DNA from 4 places in the Arthrobacter sp. zg.Y820 genome. Region 3 is predicted to be linked to each of the others. Evidence: riboswitches for the same ligand, from Rfam matches in the RefSeq annotation. Region 3 holds a riboswitch; each other region holds the start of a gene.
What was found. Region 3 has a riboswitch for S-adenosylmethionine ahead of QNN99_RS08260 (ABC transporter substrate-binding protein). Riboswitches for the same ligand answer to the same signal wherever they lie in the genome.
Positions count from the first base shown of each region.

Region 1: another riboswitch for S-adenosylmethionine. It lies ahead of QNN99_RS06090 (flavin reductase family protein); the one in region 3 lies ahead of QNN99_RS08260 (ABC transporter substrate-binding protein).
Region 2: another riboswitch for S-adenosylmethionine. It lies ahead of QNN99_RS14720 (bifunctional o-acetylhomoserine/o-acetylserine sulfhydrylase); the one in region 3 lies ahead of QNN99_RS08260 (ABC transporter substrate-binding protein).
Region 4: another riboswitch for S-adenosylmethionine. It lies ahead of QNN99_RS11890 (LLM class flavin-dependent oxidoreductase); the one in region 3 lies ahead of QNN99_RS08260 (ABC transporter substrate-binding protein).

Region 1 is NZ_JASKLX010000006.1:183,989-186,183, reverse strand. It holds gene QNN99_RS06095 (PhzF family phenazine biosynthesis protein) at 1-589, opposite strand, end outside; SAM riboswitch class IV at 715-835, shown strand; gene QNN99_RS06090 (flavin reductase family protein) at 895-1,401, shown strand; gene QNN99_RS06085 (hypothetical protein) at 1,461-1,985, shown strand; gene QNN99_RS06080 (GNAT family N-acetyltransferase) at 2,058-2,195, shown strand, end outside.
Region 2 is NZ_JASKLX010000012.1:202,055-204,249, reverse strand. It holds gene QNN99_RS14720 (bifunctional o-acetylhomoserine/o-acetylserine sulfhydrylase) at 1-804, opposite strand, end outside; SAM riboswitch class IV at 872-987, opposite strand; gene QNN99_RS14715 (VOC family protein) at 1,238-1,888, shown strand.
Region 3 is NZ_JASKLX010000008.1:154,751-156,945, forward strand. It holds gene QNN99_RS08260 (ABC transporter substrate-binding protein) at 1-864, opposite strand, end outside; SAM riboswitch class IV at 1,101-1,218, opposite strand; gene QNN99_RS08265 (potassium channel family protein) at 1,409-2,110, opposite strand; gene QNN99_RS08270 (TrkH family potassium uptake protein) at 2,103-2,195, opposite strand, start outside.
Region 4 is NZ_JASKLX010000009.1:604,726-606,920, reverse strand. It holds gene QNN99_RS11890 (LLM class flavin-dependent oxidoreductase) at 1-1,031, opposite strand, end outside; SAM riboswitch class IV at 1,157-1,272, opposite strand; gene QNN99_RS11885 (ABC transporter ATP-binding protein) at 1,640-2,195, shown strand, end outside.

The sequences.
Region 1 (2,195 bases), on a different contig from region 3:
CGTCCTCGGGCTGGGCGCCGATGACGCCCACGCGCAGGTTGCCCATGATGGTGGGATCCGGCTTCAGTGCCAGCACCGCAGCGGCGTCGGGCAGCAGAAGTCCGAGCCAGCCGGGGCCGTTGTCGATCCAGTTGGAGGCGAGGATCTGTGTGCGGTCCAGGTTCAGCGCACGCAGTGCCTGGTCCAGGACTTCGTCCTCCAAGGGGCCCGAGCGCAGCAGCGGCGGCGCGGCGAACGCGGCAATGCCTGCGTTGGCGTGAAGCGTTACGAGGCCGATCCCGCATTCCTGCACGACGACGTCGGGATAGCGGCGCTTGTTGCCGGCCTCCAGCCACGCGTGGCAGGTACCCAATGTCGGGTGTCCAGCGAACGGGATTTCTCCGCCGGGGGTGAAGATCCGCACCCGGTAATCGGCGCCGTCGCGGGTGGGAGGCAGCACGAACGTGGTTTCGGACAAATTCGTCCACCGCGCGAAGGACTCCATGTCGGAGTCCGAAAGTCCCTCGGCTTCCAGCACCACGGCGAGGGGATTCCCCAAATACGGCTCGCTGCCAAAAACGTCCACCTGTTTAAACCACCGCTGTTTCATGCCCAAACTCTATCCCTTCACCGTGGGGAGTTTTCATTCGCTGCGGGGAGTTTTGTGAAGCTGAGTTTTACGAACTAAGGCAGGTGTTTGCAGGCGTGCACCCGTGCCGCCTACGTTGGAAGAAGAATCAAGAGTTCCAGCCACGGGCCCTGGCCGGCTGGACGGCAACCCTCTCGCCGTAGCGGGGTGCTCCAGGTGACGATTCGGCCGCCCGGCAAAACTTCCCGGCTGCGGCAAGTACCGCGTTTGTGCCGACCCTGTTGTTAATCGTCGGTCCGGCGCTTAAGGCAGAGGAATCTCTTCGCATGTCTCTTGTTACCGATCTTCAGCCCGCGGCCCTGCGCCGTGCCTATTCACGTTTCCCCTCCGGCATTGCCGCGTTGTGCGCTGTGGTGGACGGGCAGCCGCAGGGAATTGTTGCGTCATCCTTTACCGTGGGCGTTTCGATGGATCCTCCCTTGGTGATGTTCGCCGTGCAGAACACCTCCCGTACCTGGCCGGTGCTGCGGCCCGCGGCCAGGATCGGGGTATCGATCCTGGGCTCCGACCACGAGGGGATCTGCAAGCAGATTGCGTCCAAGTCCGGGGACCGTTTTGCGGGCCTGAACCTGCACACCGACGAATCGGGTTCCCTTTTCCTGGACCGGGCAGCCCTGTGGCTCGAGTGCTCAGTGGAGAACGAGGTGCCCGCCGGGGACCACAGCGTCGTGCTGCTCCGCGTCCACGGCCACGCCTCGCATGACGATGCCCACGAGCCGCTGGTGTTCCACGGGTCGGCGTTCCGGCACCTCAGCGTCGCGGAGTTTGCCTGAGCCGCGGCGCTGGAAAACCCGCGCTGACGCGTGCGAACTAGGGCCGCTAAAGTGACTGCATGATTGCACTCACGCACGCGCCTCATGACCTTGTGGTCGGAACCAGCGATGGTATCGACGTTCGCTTTGCAGGTGTTGAGTTCAAAGACGCGCCAGACTTCGTCGGTGTCAGCGCCGGAGAGCCGGGCATCCACGTGCACCTCAGCGGAGTGCGTGGGAAAGAGACAATGTCCCGGGACGGCCGTTTCAACCGAGGACTCGAGGAGTGGTGGAAGCGGCGTGAAGCTGCAGGATCAGACCGATCTGAGAACCCGCCTCCGATGCCTGGCGTCGCCGTTTTTGAGGGGATCACCACGGTTGTATCTGATGATATTGGCACCGAGTACCGGCGGTCAGGAGGCCAAACGGCCGGCAGCGGTATGGAGTGGGACGCGCTCTGGGTCTACACACCGGCTCCCCCTGCTGAGGCTCGGACGCTTCGGCTCGAGTTCAGCGTCGGCGGGGAACTGACCGGAAAGTACTGCGAGTTCAGTCTCTCGAACCCCATCAGCGCGGACGGGTTAGCGAACCACGCTCCACACTGAGGATCCTCTACCGGATAAATACTTCCCGGGCCTTGGGAACTGGAGCATTTTGGAGAAGAAAAACGGGGGATCATGGACGTTGTCCTGCGAACACCAGGTGTAGACGAGCTCGGCGAGATCTGCAGCGTTTTGGCGAAGTGGCAGCACGACAGGGAACCGCTGCAGCTACACCCAGGCGATCTGGGCTGGTACTCCCTGCGAGGGCCAGCC
Region 2 (2,195 bases), on a different contig from region 3:
GTAGGCGAGGTTGGCGCCCAAAAGGCCGTTGGCGCCGAGGTCGCGGGCGTAGACCAGCCCGTTGTAGCTCTCATCCGGGGTGTTGAAGCCGGGGAATTTCTCCGGATCGGCGCCGAAGTCGAAGTTGCCCGAATCCACGATGACGCCGGCGATCGAGTTGCCGTGCCCGCCCAGGTACTTCGTGGCCGAGTGCACCACGATGTCCGCACCCCATTCGATGGGCCGGATCAGGTAGGGCGTGGAGAGCGTGTTGTCCACGATCAGCGGCACTCCGGCCTCGTGCGCGACGGCGCTGATGCCTTCGAGGTCCAGCACGTCCTGGCGCGGGTTGGAGACCACTTCCCCGAAGAAGGCCTTGGTGTTGGGCTGCACGGCGGCGCGCCACTGCTCCAGGTTGTCCGGATCCGCCACGAACGTCACGGCGATGCCGAACTTTTTCAGGGTGTGCTTGAACAGGTTGTAGGTGCCGCCGTACAGGCTGGGGCTGGCGACGATGTGGTCTCCGGCCTCGGCCAGATTGAGGATCGCGACGGTCTCCGCGGCCTGCCCGGACGCGAGCAGCAGCGCCCCGAGCCCACCCTCCAGGGAAGCGATGCGCTTTTCCACCGCTTCCTGGGTGGGGTTGCCGATGCGGGTGTAGATCGGCTCCAGCTCAGCCAGCGCAAACCGGTTGGCCGCAGCCTCGGCGCTGGGAAAGACGAACGAGGTGGTTTGGTAGATGGGCAGCGCGCGGGCGCCGGTGACGGCGTCGGGCTCCTGTCCCACATGGATCTGACGGGTTTCGAATGACCAGTTTCCTGACATGGCGTGCTCCCTATACCAGGGGCCGCACCGAGACTTCCGGCCCCGAAGGTAGCCGGCAGCCACGTGTGACCCGCGCTTGCCGTACGTCCTCTGACGTACAGCCAGGTCTTCACCCGGGGCACCCCACCGCGGTTGGAGGGTTGCCGGCCAGCAAGCCGGGGCTATCTGCTGGCACTCATGACCTATTCCCCCAATGAAAACGGATAACCCCGAAGCCCGCAACCTCTGTGACGGATCATTTCCCTGCGGGTTCGGGTGGCCGTGCCGGATGCGGGACAGGATCAAGAATTAGGGCATCCGCAGCACTCCCGTGGTCCGGCACCGGGCGCAGGATGAGGCCGCCGGCGGAACATCTGCAGCTCAAACCTGCCCATTTGACGACTTAGGCCAGCCTTGGTCGTGAGGTCGGTCACAACGTGCCATTATGGGCCGCATGCGCTTGGACCATGTTTCTTATGCCTGTGAATCCGACGGTCTTTTGGCCACTACCGAGAGGATTGCTTCCGCTCTGGGAGCGGACTTCGTCAAGGGCGGTGTGCATCCTCGCTTCGGCACCCGCAACATGATTCTCCCCCTGGCCAACCACCAATATGTCGAGGTGGTCGAGGCCCTGAACCATCCGGTGTCGGACAAGGCGCCCTTCGGCCAGGCCGTGCGCCAGCGCTCCGAATGCGGCGGCGGCTGGATGGGCTGGTGCGTAGCCGTGGACGACCTTTCACCCTTTGAAGCGCGTCTGGGCCGCGAGTCGGTGCCCGGAAACCGGAAGTTTCCCGACGGCCAGGAACTGACCTGGCAGCAGATCGGCATCAACGGCCTGATCGCCGACCCCCAGGTGCCGTACATGCTGCGCTGGGACGACGGCACCGAGCCGCTGCACCCTTCGGCCGCCCTGCCCGGCATGCCGGGCTCCGTGAAGCTGGACTCGCTGACCATCGCCGGGTCGGCCGAGCGCGTGACCCAGTGGCTGGGCACCCCGGTCGAGGAACCGCTGGAAAATGTGGGCGTGACCTGGATTTCGCCCAAGGGAACCCCCGGCATCATGTCCGTCACCTTCAACACGGCCAACGGTTCAGTCGAGATCTAGTTCTCCTGATCCCTCCGCTGCGCAATGGCGGGATTCTCCCTAACCGGAGGGTTGTCCACAACGGGGAGTCCTGCCCTCGCGGGCCGTCCGCCGCCCGTCCAGCCTTGAGGCATGGACCCTGCACTCATATTCTCAGCCGCTGCCGCAGCCCACGGTACGGACCGGCGTTCCCTGGCGCTGAGGTGCCGATCGGGCAAACTTGTCCGACTCCGGCCCGGTGTCTACATTCAGGCGGACGACTGGCTGAACCTGCCTCCTTGGGAGCGGGAGCGGGCACGTATCCGGGCCGCCGTGGAACAGGTACCGG
Region 3 (2,195 bases):
GGTCAGGGTCTGCTCTTCACTGGGTTGAACGTAGCGGATCAGGTCGGCCTCGCCGGCGCGCAGCGAGCCCAGCCGGACACTGTCCTCGGTGACCGGAATGATGGTGATCCGATCCAGGTAGGCCTCGCCCTGGTTTTCCAGGCCGGGCGGCGCCCACGCATATCCTTCCCGGCGGGTGAGGACGATTTCCTCTCCGTACTTTTCGGATTCCACGGTGAACGGGCCGCTGCCGATGATGCCGGTGAGCTGTGACTGCGCCTCGATCGGTGCGTTGATGGTTTCATCGGCGACCAGGCTGGTGCGCCAGAAGGAGAGCACATTCAGAAAGGGGGCGTGCGGGGTGGTGAGCTGCACCGTTACGGTCCGGGCGGCGTCGTCGGCCGTTACCGCCGAGACCTTCGGGAACCAGTTGTTCGCGGGGATGCCCTTGGCGCTGTCGCCGTTGGCCTGCCACTCCAGGTTCCGTTGAACCGCTGAAGCGTCCAGCACCTGGCCGTTGCTGAAGCTGGCGCCCTCCCGGATAAGGAAGGTGTAGGTCAGGCCGTCGTCGCTGACCGTCCACTCCTCCGCGATCCACGGCTTCAGTTCCAGTGTCTCGGGGTCGCGGTAGATCAACCGATCGGTGATGTTCTGGATGTAGGCGCTGTCCTGCCAGGTGCCGCTGCTCTGGAGCTGCGTGTTGGAGGACAGTTCGGCATCCAGGTACACCAGCTCGCCGCCGCGCCGATCGGTGGAATCGGAGGCGCTGCCCGGCTGCGTGCTGCAGCCGGAAGCGAGGACGGCGGTGATAAGGGACAGGATCAGCAGAGACGCGGCGGGAGCGGACACCGGACGCTTCCCGGTGAGTTTCCTGGACAGGTTCATGGTGCTGCTTTCTCTCGGAAGGGCTGGAGCAGATGCAGTGACAGGGGGTGCGGGCAAGCGCCGGCCGGGCAGGAGGATGCCCAGCGGGGAGCAGGAAGTCAGCCGGGCAGGAGGATGCCCGGCGGGGAGGCCGAGGCCTGGCGCGGGAAAGGGTCTAGCCGGTGGGGCGGGGACATCGATTCATCGGGGCTGCCTCTGCGATCATGGCGCCGCGGGGTGCCGCCGGAGCAGCACGGACGCCGTACTTGCCGGGCCGGGCGTCTGCCCGCCGGCCGAATCATCACCTGGAGCACCCCGCTACGACGAGAGGGTTGCTGCCCAGCCGGCCAGGGCCGATGGCTGGAACTCTTGATTGCTGACTACATGCTAGAGGACGCCGGCTACCGGCGGGCAGATGACGTTATCCGGGGTAAGCGACGGTCACAGGTCGCTAATTCGGTCATATTTCGGTCCAAACCGTCACACTCCACCGAACGCGTCATCCGTCGTCAACCGGCGCTCGCGGGCGTGCTCGGAAGGGCGGGCATGCCCGGTTAGGCGGCCGTCAGGCTGGCTGGCTGAAGGCGTCGGTCCGCTCCGGCGGCCCGGCGATCAGTATCCGGTCCAGGATGGTCAGCACCATGCCGGCGCCGGCGAATTCCCAAGGGCCGGACGCGCTCCGGCGGGCAATAATCGAGACGCCGTACATCTCCTGAACCCGCCCGGGATCGAGGGGAACGCCGACGACGGCGCCGTGCGGCACCGTTTCGGCGACGGCGAAGTCTTCGCCCACCCTGATGTACTCCAGCAGGCTGGCGCGGACCAGATGAGCGACCCGCCGGCCCATGTCCTGCTCCGGGTAAACCACGTGGTGGACGCCGATCTGGTCCAGGATCAGTCCGTGCTGCTCGCTGGCGGCCGCGGCCCACACTTGGGCCACCCCGGAGCGGACCAACTGCGAGGCGGTGAGCACGCTGGCCGCGATGTCGCTGGTGATGCCCAGCACCACACGGTTGAATTCGGACACCGACAGCTGATCGAGCACTTCAGTGTCAGTGCAGTCCGCCGTCACGACCAAAGTGAGGCGGCCGTCGAGCCGCTGGACCACTTCTCCATTGCTGTCCACGCCCAAAACCTCGGTGCCCTCGGCCATCAGCTCCAGGGCGACGGACTCCCCGAAGCGGCCCAGCCCGAGCACGGCGACTGCGTCTGCGTCGGCGCGGGCGTGTCCCGGATCCCGCGCACCAAGAAAGCTGAACCTAGCCAATGATGGGCCTTTCGATCGGAAGTTCGTAGTGCAGCGGCCGGTCGCGCAGTGCCAGCGCCGAGGCAAAGAGGAGTGGGCCGAGCCG
Region 4 (2,195 bases), on a different contig from region 3:
TTCGGTTTCTGGAAATTCGACGCGGCGGACTGGATGGCATTGGATTTCACGTTGCCCAGCGGCTCGTCCAAGTTGTAGGTGGACAGGTCCACTCCCATCCAGCCGGACATCAGGGCCAGCGCGCCTTCGTGGCTGGCGTACTGCTGGTAATCCTCGTGCTTCGCGGCGGCCTCCTGCGCGGTGGCGGCGGTAATCACCGTCATCAGCGTGTAGATCCGGATCGAGTGCCGGTCCCGGCCGGCGGCTTCGGCGGCGTCGCGGATCTTCGTGACGGTGGCCTTGAGCTTCTCCTTGGTGGGCGCCCCCACAAACACGGCCTCCGCGTTGCCTGCGGCGAAGGCGATGCCGCGCGGGGAGGCGCCGGCCTGGTAGATCACCGGGGTGCGCTGCGGCGAGGGCTCGCTGATGTGGATGCCCGGAACCTTGAAGTACTTCCCCTCGTGGTTGATGTCGTGGACCTTGGCCGGGTCGGTGAAGACGCCGGTTTCCTTGTCGCGGACGACGGCGTCGTCCTCCCAGGAGCCCTCGAGCAGTTTGTAGATGACCTCGAGGTATTCGTCGGCGTGGTTGTAGCGCTCGTCGTGCTCCAGCTGGTCTTCCGCGCCCAGATTCCGCGCGGCGGAGGGCAGATAGCCGGTAACGACATTCCAGCCGACCCGGCCGTTGGTGAGGTGGTCCAGGGTGGAAAGCCGGCGGGCAAACGGATAGGGATGTTCATAGGCGGTGCCGGCAGTGACGCCGAAGCCGAGGTGTTCGGTGACCAGGGCCATCGCGGAGACCAGCAGCAGCGGGTCGTTCACCGGAACCTGGGTGCCCTGGCGCAGGGTGGCTTCGTTGGAGCCGCCGTAGACGTCGTATGTGCCCAGGACATCGGCGAGGAAGATGCCGTCGAACAGGCCTTTTTCGCAGGTTTTGGCGAGGTTGGCCCAGTAGCGGAGGTCGGTGTAATTGGCTGACTGGTCCTGCGGATGGCGCCACAGCCCCGGGGACTGGTGGCCCACGCAGTTCATGTCGAAGGCGTTGAACCGGATCTGCCGCCGGGGGCCCTGTGCGGTGGGCTGGGTGCCCTGCTCGGTGGAGGGTGTGCTCTGTGTGGTCGGCTGGATGTTCTGCTCGGTCACGGGGGAACCTTTCGGAACGGGACGCCCCTGAGGGAACGCCGTACTTGCCGTTCGCGGACGCGCAACGGCCGGATCCTCATCTGGGGCACCCCGCTACGGAGAAGAGGGTTGCCGCCCAACCAGCCAGAGCTTCGCGTTGGGACTCATGATCCTTCGGCTCCAGTATTGGCACAGCGATGCGGCTCAACGGAAGTCAATGACCCTGTGTGAACCGCGGGCACGGAGCCGGCCCCGCGGCGGACCTGGGCCTCCAGGCCGGCGCGCGCGGCGGTTTTCCGGCTGGCGCCGCGGCGTCGAAATGTTACGCCGGGGACTTGCCCGTTGTCCGAATGAAGCGTTTAGTGGCTCTTGACCATCCCGAGCGGCTGAGAGACCTGGATCAGTGAAGCCGCAGCAACCCTGGTTGCCGTACCTCCTCCTTGAGGAACGGCAATAGCGAGGACAACACCGCAGGAGGCCGTAACCGGCCCAAGGCGTTTTCCGTAGGGTGCTACTGCCAGGACCGATGGAGAGTTAACATGACCGCCTTGGCTTCACAGTCCCCTGCCGCCGCGCCGCCCGCTGCACCGCTTCAGGCCGCCGGCTCCGCTCTTCCCGTCACGTTTTCCTCGCTGGGCCGCACCTTCGGCGCCGGCCCCGAAGCACACCGGGTGCTGCGGAACATCAACTTCGAGGTGCGCCCGGGCGAGGTCCTGGCCATCCTCGGGTCCAGCGGCTGCGGAAAATCCACGCTGCTGCGTGCCGCAGCCGGCCTGGACGCCGCCAGCACCGGAGAAGTCCTGATCAACGGCACCCCCGTGCACGGGATCGACGACCGCTGCGCCGTCGCATTCCAGGAGCCGCGGCTGCTGCCCTGGCAGACGCTCCAGGCCAACATCGCGATGGGCCTGCCCAAAAGCATGAGCGCCAAGCACGGCAAGGCGAAGGTGGCCGAGCTGTTGGAGCTGGTGGAGCTGGGCCCGTTCGCCGAGCACCGCCCGCGGGCGGTGTCCGGCGGCATGGCCCAGCGCGCCTCCCTGGCCCGTGCCCTGGCCCGGACCCCCGGCGTGCTGCTGCTCGATGAGCCCTTCGGCG